One region of the Methylobacterium sp. WL64 genome, then DNA from elsewhere that is predicted to be linked to it. Evidence: predicted binding sites of a transcription regulator. Region 1 holds the regulator's gene; the other holds the start of a gene.

The links. Region 1 encodes PhoB, which activates phosphate uptake and scavenging genes when phosphate is short. Its sites were predicted from a motif close to TGTCATNNANCTGTCAT; they were not measured.
Region 2: FV242_RS20065 (UDP-2,3-diacylglucosamine diphosphatase) is a predicted target of PhoB. The motif match lies at 1,801-1,817, and genes of this name have one in related genera.

The regions. Positions count from the first base shown of each region.
Region 1 covers NZ_VRVA01000006.1:36,259-40,301, forward strand. Annotated here, with positions in the region: gene pstB (phosphate ABC transporter ATP-binding protein PstB) at 1-648, shown strand, start outside; gene phoU (phosphate signaling complex protein PhoU) at 964-1,686, shown strand; gene phoB (phosphate regulon transcriptional regulator PhoB) at 1,861-2,556, shown strand; gene FV242_RS05035 (protein-disulfide reductase DsbD) at 2,602-4,043, opposite strand, start outside.
Region 2 covers NZ_VRVA01000054.1:3,071-7,113, reverse strand. Annotated here, with positions in the region: gene FV242_RS20070 (aminotransferase class V-fold PLP-dependent enzyme) at 103-1,311, opposite strand; gene FV242_RS20065 (UDP-2,3-diacylglucosamine diphosphatase) at 1,866-2,681, shown strand; gene FV242_RS20060 (glycosyltransferase family 1 protein) at 2,693-3,739, shown strand; gene FV242_RS20055 (ribonuclease HII) at 3,781-4,043, shown strand, end outside.

The DNA.
Region 1 (4,043 bases):
GGGCCGTCCGGCTGCGGCAAGTCCACGCTGCTGCGCTGCTTCAACCGGATCTACAGCCTCTACCCGGAGCAGCGGGCCGAAGGTCAGATCATGCTCGACGGCGAGAACATCCTCGACCCGTCCGTCGACCTGAACGACCTGCGCTCGCGGATCGGCATGGTCTTCCAGAAGCCCACGCCGTTCCCGATGTCGATCTACGACAACGTGGCCTTCGGGCTGCGCCTCTACGAGAAGCTGCCGAAATCCGAACTCGACGGACGGGTGGAGCAGTCCCTGCGCAAGGCCGCCCTCTGGGACGAGGTGAAGGACAAGCTGCGCCAGGCGGGCACCGGGCTCTCCGGCGGCCAGCAGCAGCGCCTGTGCATCGCCCGCACCGTGGCCCAGAGCCCGGAGGTGATCCTGTTCGACGAGCCGACCTCGGCGCTCGACCCGATCTCCACGGGCCGCATCGAGGAATTGATCGAGCAGCTGCGCGATGAGTTCACCATCGTGATCGTCACGCACAACATGCAGCAGGCTGCCCGCATCTCGCAGTTCACCGCCTTCATGTACCTGGGTGAATTGATCGAGTTCGGCCCCACCAACCGCATGTTCATGAACCCTGTGGAGCAGCGGACCCAGGATTACATCACCGGGCGGTTCGGTTAAGCCAATCGCGGAAGTTTCGCGGAAGAGTTGATGACCGAATCGGCACATGTTTGCGCGTCGATCTCAAGACGCGGAGCCGCGCCCGACCGGAATTCGACCGGGCGCTACTCCGAGGCATGTTGCGTTGATCTGGGAACATCGGCCTATTCCGGTTGTTTTTGTCGCGTACCGAAAGCCGCTCCGCTTCGCATCATGACGTGAACTATCCAAGGGACTGGGTACCGGGAAACGTACAACGGTATCCGTGATCGCAGCGGCGGGTTTCCGCCAGACCTCGCGGATCAAGGTTTGCGGGACGCCATCGAAGGATCCACCATGCCCGGCCATATCGTCAGTTCCTACGACACCGACCTGGATGACCTGCGTCGCTCGATTTCCGAGATGGGCGGCGTCGCCGAGAAGATGGCCGCCGAGGCGACCGATGCCCTCGTCCGCCGGGACGATACGCTCGCCCAGGCGGTGATCCTCGCCGACAAGCGCCTCGATGCGCTCCAGCGTGACATCGAAGAGCGGGCAGTGCTGCTCATCGCCCGGCGTCAGCCGCTGGCGATCGACCTGCGCGAGACCATCTCGGCAATCCGCGTGTCCGGCGATCTGGAGCGGATCGGCGACCTCGCCAAGAACGTCGCCAAGCGGGTCGTCGCGATCTCCGATCAGGCGCCTGCGCAGAAGATCGTGCTCGGCGTGCGTCACATGAGCGACCTCGCGGAAGCTCAGCTCAAGGATATCCTCGACGCCTATGCCAGCCGCGACATCAAGGCGGCCTACGATGTCTGGGAGCGGGATGGCGAGATCGATGCCCTGTACAATTCGCTGTTCCGCGAGCTCCTCACCTACATGATGGAGGATCCGCGCAACATCTCGTTCTGCACGCATCTGCTCTTCTGCGCGAAGAACGTCGAACGCATCGGCGACCACACCACCAATATCGCCGAGACGATCCATTACCTCGCCACCGGTGAGACGCTGGCGGGCGAGCGGCCGAAGAACGACGCGTCGAACTACGCGACGGTCGGGCCTGCCGCCACGGCCCCGTGACATGCGGTTCGCGGTTCCTCCGCAGCGCGCACTCCCACCTGCGGGACAAAGCCCCGGTGGGAGTGCGCGTGGGTTGAGGAATCGCGGCCCCTGCCGCACCATCGGCGCGTCCGGGCCCTCCGGCGCGGTTGATTCGATGCGTGCCGAATTCGGAACAGGTTATCGAACGTGAGCATGCAAGTCCTGATCGTTGAGGACGAGGAGGCGCTGACTACCCTGCTGCGCTACAACCTGGAGGCCGAAGGATTCCTGGTGGATTCGGCCAGTCGCGGTGACGACGCCGAACTGCTCCTGGCCGAGCGCACGCCCGATCTGGTCCTGCTCGACTGGATGCTGCCCGGCCTCTCGGGCATCGAGTTGTGCCGCCGCATCCGGGCCCGGCGCGAGACCGAGCGTCTGCCGGTGATCATGCTCACCGCGCGCGGCGAGGAAGGCGACCGGGTCCGCGGGCTCGGAACCGGCGCCGACGACTACATCGTCAAGCCGTTTTCGGTGCCGGAACTGCTGGCTCGCGTTCGGGCGCTGCTGCGCCGGGCCAAGCCGGCCCACGTCGCCGACCGTCTGGCGGCAGGCGACATCGAGCTCGACCGCTCCGGCCACCGGGTCCGGCGCGCCGGCGAGGAACTCCATCTCGGACCAACCGAATTCAGGCTGCTCGAATTCCTGATGCTGGCGCCAGGCCGGGTTTTTTCCCGTGAACAGCTCCTCGACGGGGTCTGGGGCCACGACGTCTACATCGACGAGCGCACCGTGGACGTGCATGTCGGGCGGCTGCGTAAGGCGCTCAACGCCCCCCGGCAGGCCGACCCGATCCGCACCGTGCGGGGCTCGGGATACGCCTTCGACGAGACGTTTTCCCTCGAAGCCTGAAGACCTCCAGCCCGTCGGGGCGGAACGGCGCGCCTGCCTCCTCGGTCAGCGTGCCAGCGCTGCGCTCTTACCGGGGGCGGCCGGTACCGCCTTCAAGGCCGCCAGCACCGTTCCCTCGGTGAGGATCTGCGGCAGCACCTGTGCCTCCCCAGTGCCCGTGTAGAGCAGGTACAGCGGGACGCCGCTGCGCCCATGCGCCTCCAGCAGGCGGGTGATCTCGGGGTTCTGGTTGGTCCAGTCGCCCTTCAGGTAGGTCACACCCCGATCCTTCATGGCGGCCCGCACGACCTTCGTGGACAGCGAGGTCGTCTCGTTGACCGCGCATGTGATGCACCAAGCGGCGGTCATGTTCACGAAGACCGGCCGCCGCGCGTTCACCAAGGCGTCGAGACGCGCCTGCGTGAAGGGCTCGACGCCCTCTGCGGCGGCCTGGGCGACGGGCACGGCCCGGTCGCGATCGAGGGTCAGGGTCAGTGCCCCGACGGCGACGACCGTCAGCAGCGCGACGCCCTGGACGACGGGTCCGACCCGCGAAGCGGCGACGCGCCCGTGCTCCCAGGCCCAGGCCGCGAAGCCCACCAGCACGAGGCCGATCAGCCCCACCAGAAGCCCCTGCGGGCCGACCTGCTGGGCCAGGACCCAGATCAACCACGCCACCGTTGCGTAGACCGGGAAAGCCAGAACCTGCTTCAGGGTTTCCATCCAGGCGCCCGGCCGCGGCAGCGCCCGCAGCGCCGGCGGCCACAGGGTCAGCGCCAGGAAGGGCAGGGCGAGGCCCAAGCCCAGGCTGGCGAACACCGCGAGCGCGACTCCGGCGCTCTGGGTCAGCGCGAAGCCCACGGCCGAGCCCATGAACGGTGCCGTGCAGGGGGTTGCCACCAGGGTCGCGAGAACGCCCGTAAAGAATGAGCCGCTGAGACCCGAGCGCCGGGCGAGCCCGTCGCCGATGGCGGTGAGCCGACCGCCGACATGGACAACCCCCGACAGGCTCAGGCCCATGGCGAGCAGCAGATAGGCGAGCCCGGCCACCACGGCCGGCGATTGCAGCTGGAAGCCCCAGCCGATCGCGGCCCCGCCGCCCTTGAGGGCGAGCAGCAAGCCTGCAAGGCCTAGGAAGCTTGCCATCACCCCAGCCGTGTAGGCGAGGCCGTGCAGGCGCACGCGCGCCGCGCTCTCGCCGGCATGCCGGACGAGGCCGAGCACCTTAATCGACAGGACGGGAAAAACGCAGGGCATCAGGTTGAGGATCAGCCCGCCCAGAAAGGCCAGGCCCGCCGCGGTCGCCAGGGTCAGCGCGTCGAAGGCCGGGGCGACCGGTTGGGCTGCGGCGGAAGCCTCGGGTGCAGCCACTGGGACCGGTGCAACCGGCTCGTCCCCGTACGCGAAGGCCAGGCGATGCGTTTCGGCGCCGGTCGTCTCCTCCACGGTGAGCACGCCCGGCAGGGCGGCCGGTGCCGGGTCCGTCGGGGTGCTCCGCGCGAGGGTGA
Region 2 (4,043 bases), on a different contig from region 1:
GATCCCCTCTCGGGCAACGGGCGACTTCCTCGGGATTCTTGTTCTTACTTGCGCGCCGGGGCGGGGCCGGCAACCCGGCCCCGCCCCGGCAGCGTGCATCAATCACGCCTTGTGAAGCGGATTCTCGCGCAGGTAGCTGGAGGCGGCGGCGACGCCGGAGCCCGGCGTGACCTTGATGCCGCAATCGATCATGGCCATCTCGGCGCCCGCGATGGCACCCAGCAGCGACAGCTCGTTCAGGTCGCCCAGGTGGCCGATACGGAACACCTTGCCGGCGACTTTCGACAGGCCGGCACCCAGCGAGAGGTTGTAGCGCTCGTAGGCGTGGCTGATCACCTTGGCGGCGTCGGCGCCCTCCGGGACCACGATCGCCGTGACCGTGTCGGAGTTCCACTTCGGCTCCTTGGCGCAGGTCTTGAGGCCCCATGCCGCCACCGCCTGACGAGTCGCCTCGGCGAGCACGTGATGGCGGTGGTAGACGTTCTCCAGCCCCTCCTCCTTCACGATCGCCAGGGCCTCGCGCAGGCCGTAGAGCAGCGGCAGGACGGGGGTGTAGGGGAAGTAGCCGGTGGCGTTGGCGGCCAGCTGGTCCTTCCAGGCGAAGTAGGCGTGGCCGAGCCGGTCGTTCCGGCCGGTGCCGCCCTCGGCGATCTTAAGCGCCTTCGGGCTGATGCAGATCAGGCCGAGGCCGGCCGGGAGCATGAAGCCCTTCTGCGAGCCCGCGATGGCGCAGTCGACGCCCCATTCGTCCATCTTGAACGGCAGCGAGCCGATCGACGAAATGCCGTCCACGAACAGCAGCGCCGGGTGGCCGGCGGCGTCGATCGCCTTGCGCACCGCGCCGATATCGCTGGTGACGCCCGTTGCGGTCTCGTTGTGGACCACCATCACGGCCTTGATGGCGTGATCCTTGTCGGCGCGCAGGGCCTCCCCGATCTTCTGCGGATCAGCGCCGGCGCCCCAGTCCTCGTCCTGGACGATCACGTCGAGGCCGAGGCGCTGGGCCATGTCGACCCAGAGGTGGCTGAACTGGCCGTAGCGGGAGGTGAGCACCTTGTCGCCGCGGCACAGGGTATTGGACAGCGCCGATTCCCAGATGCCGGTGCCCGAGGACGGGAACAGGATGACGGTTCCGGCGGTCGAGCCGAACACCATCTTGGAATCCTGCAGCAGCGGCTTCACCAGCTCGGGAAAGCTCGGCGAGCGGTGATCCTCGGACGGCACGTGCATCGCGCGCAGGACGCGATCCGGGATGTTCGTGGGGCCCGGGATGAAGAGATGGTTGCGACCGGGGCGCCGGGTTGCGGCCATGGTGTTTCCTCCAAAAACTCTGTTGCGCGCGGGCGGACCCGCGCTGGTTTGTTCAAACGTTCTCGGCGCCTTCGGCGGCCTTCTCGAGCTTCCTGCACGCGGTGCCGGCGGGCGCGGCACGGGCCGCAACTCCCCCGAACGCCATCCGTGTCATCCGTGGATCGGGGGGCTCAGCGGAGCGGCAGGCGGCGTCTTGCCGCTCGCGTCGCGGCGCGCCCCCGCGCCGGTCGCCTCCGAAATGCCGTCCCGGTCTACGGCGCCTCGTCTCAAGGCACCCTGGCCGCCCTCGCCGCCTTCCTATACGCGTCCGGCCCGGCTCACGCCGATCCACCGGTCGTCTGGTATTATGAGGCGGCGAAGCTGGGAAGCAAAACCGGAAAAACTTCGGGATCTCGGTAAAAAAATTTTTTGTGCATCGCAACGTCAGCTATCGGAACTTGAGAACTTCCGTTGCGGCGCACCAAGGCACCCCACAGCGATTCAGTACCGCGTCATCAAACTGAGACGTGATCGCGCTCTGGATCCCGGCACCGTTCGACCGCCGGGAGGGTGACGTGGCCGAGGATGAGGAGATGCCGGTCCGGGTCCGGACGCTGTTCCTGTCCGACCTGCATCTCGGGACGCGCGGCTGCCAGGCCGGCCTCCTTCTGTCGTTCCTGAGGGATTACGACGCCGACACGGTCTACCTGGTCGGGGACATCGTGGACGGCTGGCAGCTGCGCTCCGGCTGGTACTGGCCGCAGGCGCACAACGACGTCGTCCAGAAGCTTCTGCGCAAGGTCCGCAAGGGCACCAGGATCGTCTACCTGCCGGGCAACCACGACGAGTTCCTGCGGGACTACGTGGGCACGAATTTCGGCGGCATCGAGATCGCCGAGACCGCGATCCACGAGGCGGCCGACGGGCGGCGCTACCTGGTCATCCACGGCGACCAGTTCGACATGGTGGTGCGGCACTCGCCCTGGCTCGCCCATCTGGGCGACGGCGCCTACACCCTGGCGCTGACTCTCAACACCGTGATCAACCGGATCCGGCGGCGGGCCGGCCTGTCCTATTGGTCGCTGTCGGCCTGGGCGAAGCTGCGGGTGAAGAACGCCGTCAGCTTCATTGGCCGGTTCGAGACCATCCTGGCCGAGGAGGCACGCCGCCAGGGCGCGAACGGGGTGATCTGCGGGCACATCCACCACGCCGCCGACCGGGCGATTGGCGACCTGCGCTACCTGAACACCGGCGACTGGGTCGAATCCTGCACCGGCCTGATCGAGCATTACGACGGCCGGATCGAGGTGCTGCATTATCCCAGCATCCTGCGGGCCCGCGAGACCGAAGCTGCGCCGCGGCCGGTGGACGGCCGGCGCGCGGTGGCGTGAGGACCCCACGCGTGAAGCTCCTCATCGCCAGCGACGCCTGGCATCCGCAGGTCAACGGCGTGGTCCGCTCCCTGGAGCAGATGGTCCGCCGGGCGCCCGAACACGGCTTCGAGACGGCCCTGCTCTCGGTGGCCGATTTCCGCTCCCTGCCCCTGCCGGGCTACCCGGAGATCCGCCTTGCCTTGGCCGGGCGGGACCGGGTGGCGGAGCGCTGGGCGGCCGAACGCCCGAGCCACGTCCACATCGCCACCGAGGGACCCATCGGCTTCGCGGCCCGGCGGCACTGCCTGGCCAACGGCCTGCCGTTCACCACGAGCTATCACACCCGGTTTCCGGAATACCTCGCCGCCCGCCTCCCGGTGCCGGAGGCGTGGTCCTACGCTTATCTGCGCCGCTTCCACGGGGCGGCCCGCGGGACCATGGTCAGCACCGTCTCTCTGCAGGCGGAACTGGAGGCGAGAGGCTTCTCCCAGCTGATGCGCTGGACCCGCGGGGTCGACACCAAGCGGTTCCGGCCGGCCGCCCCCGGCGAGCCGCCGCCGGCGGACCTCGCCGGCCTGCCCCGCCCGCTGTTCCTGTATGTCGGCCGGCTTGCCGTGGAGAAGAACCTCGCGGCCTTCCTGAGCCTCGACCTGCCCGGCACGAAGGTCGTGGTCGGGGACGGGCCGGACCGGGCGCGCCTGCAGGCCCTGGCCCCGGAGGCGCGCTTCCTCGGCACCCGGACCGGGGCAGCGCTCGCGTCCGTCTACGCCGCCTGCAACACCTTCGTGTTCCCGAGCCTCACCGACACGTTCGGCATCGTGCTGCTGGAAGCGATGGCCAGCGGCCTGCCGATCGCGGCCTTCCCGGTGCCCGGCCCCAACGACGTGCTGAGCGGGACCCGGGTCGGCATCCTGGACCAGGACCTGCGTGCCGCGGCCCTCGCGGCGCTGCGCCTGTCCCGGGCCGAGTGCAGGCAGGAGGCGCTGCGCCGCGGCTGGGACGTCAGCGCCGACCAGTTCTTCGGCAACATCATCGAGGCGCATGGCGGCGAGCGGGGCACCCGGAACGCCGCCTGAGCCGTGACGGCGGCGGCGCCAGATGGCAGGACGGCGCCATCATGCCCGTTCAGAAACAGCCGCCCGCGAAACGAACACAACCCGCCCTCACCCCACCGTTCGATCCGGCCCGGGCCGCGGATTACCCCGCGGTGATCGGCTGTGACGAGGTCGGGCGCGGCGCGCTGTGCGGCCCCGTGGTGGTGGCGGCGGTCTGGTTCGACCCCGCGGCGATCCCACCGGCCATGCTGGCAGCCCTCGACGACAGCAAGCGCGTGCCCGAACCGGTTCGCGCGCATCTGGCGCCGCTGATCCGGACCCATGC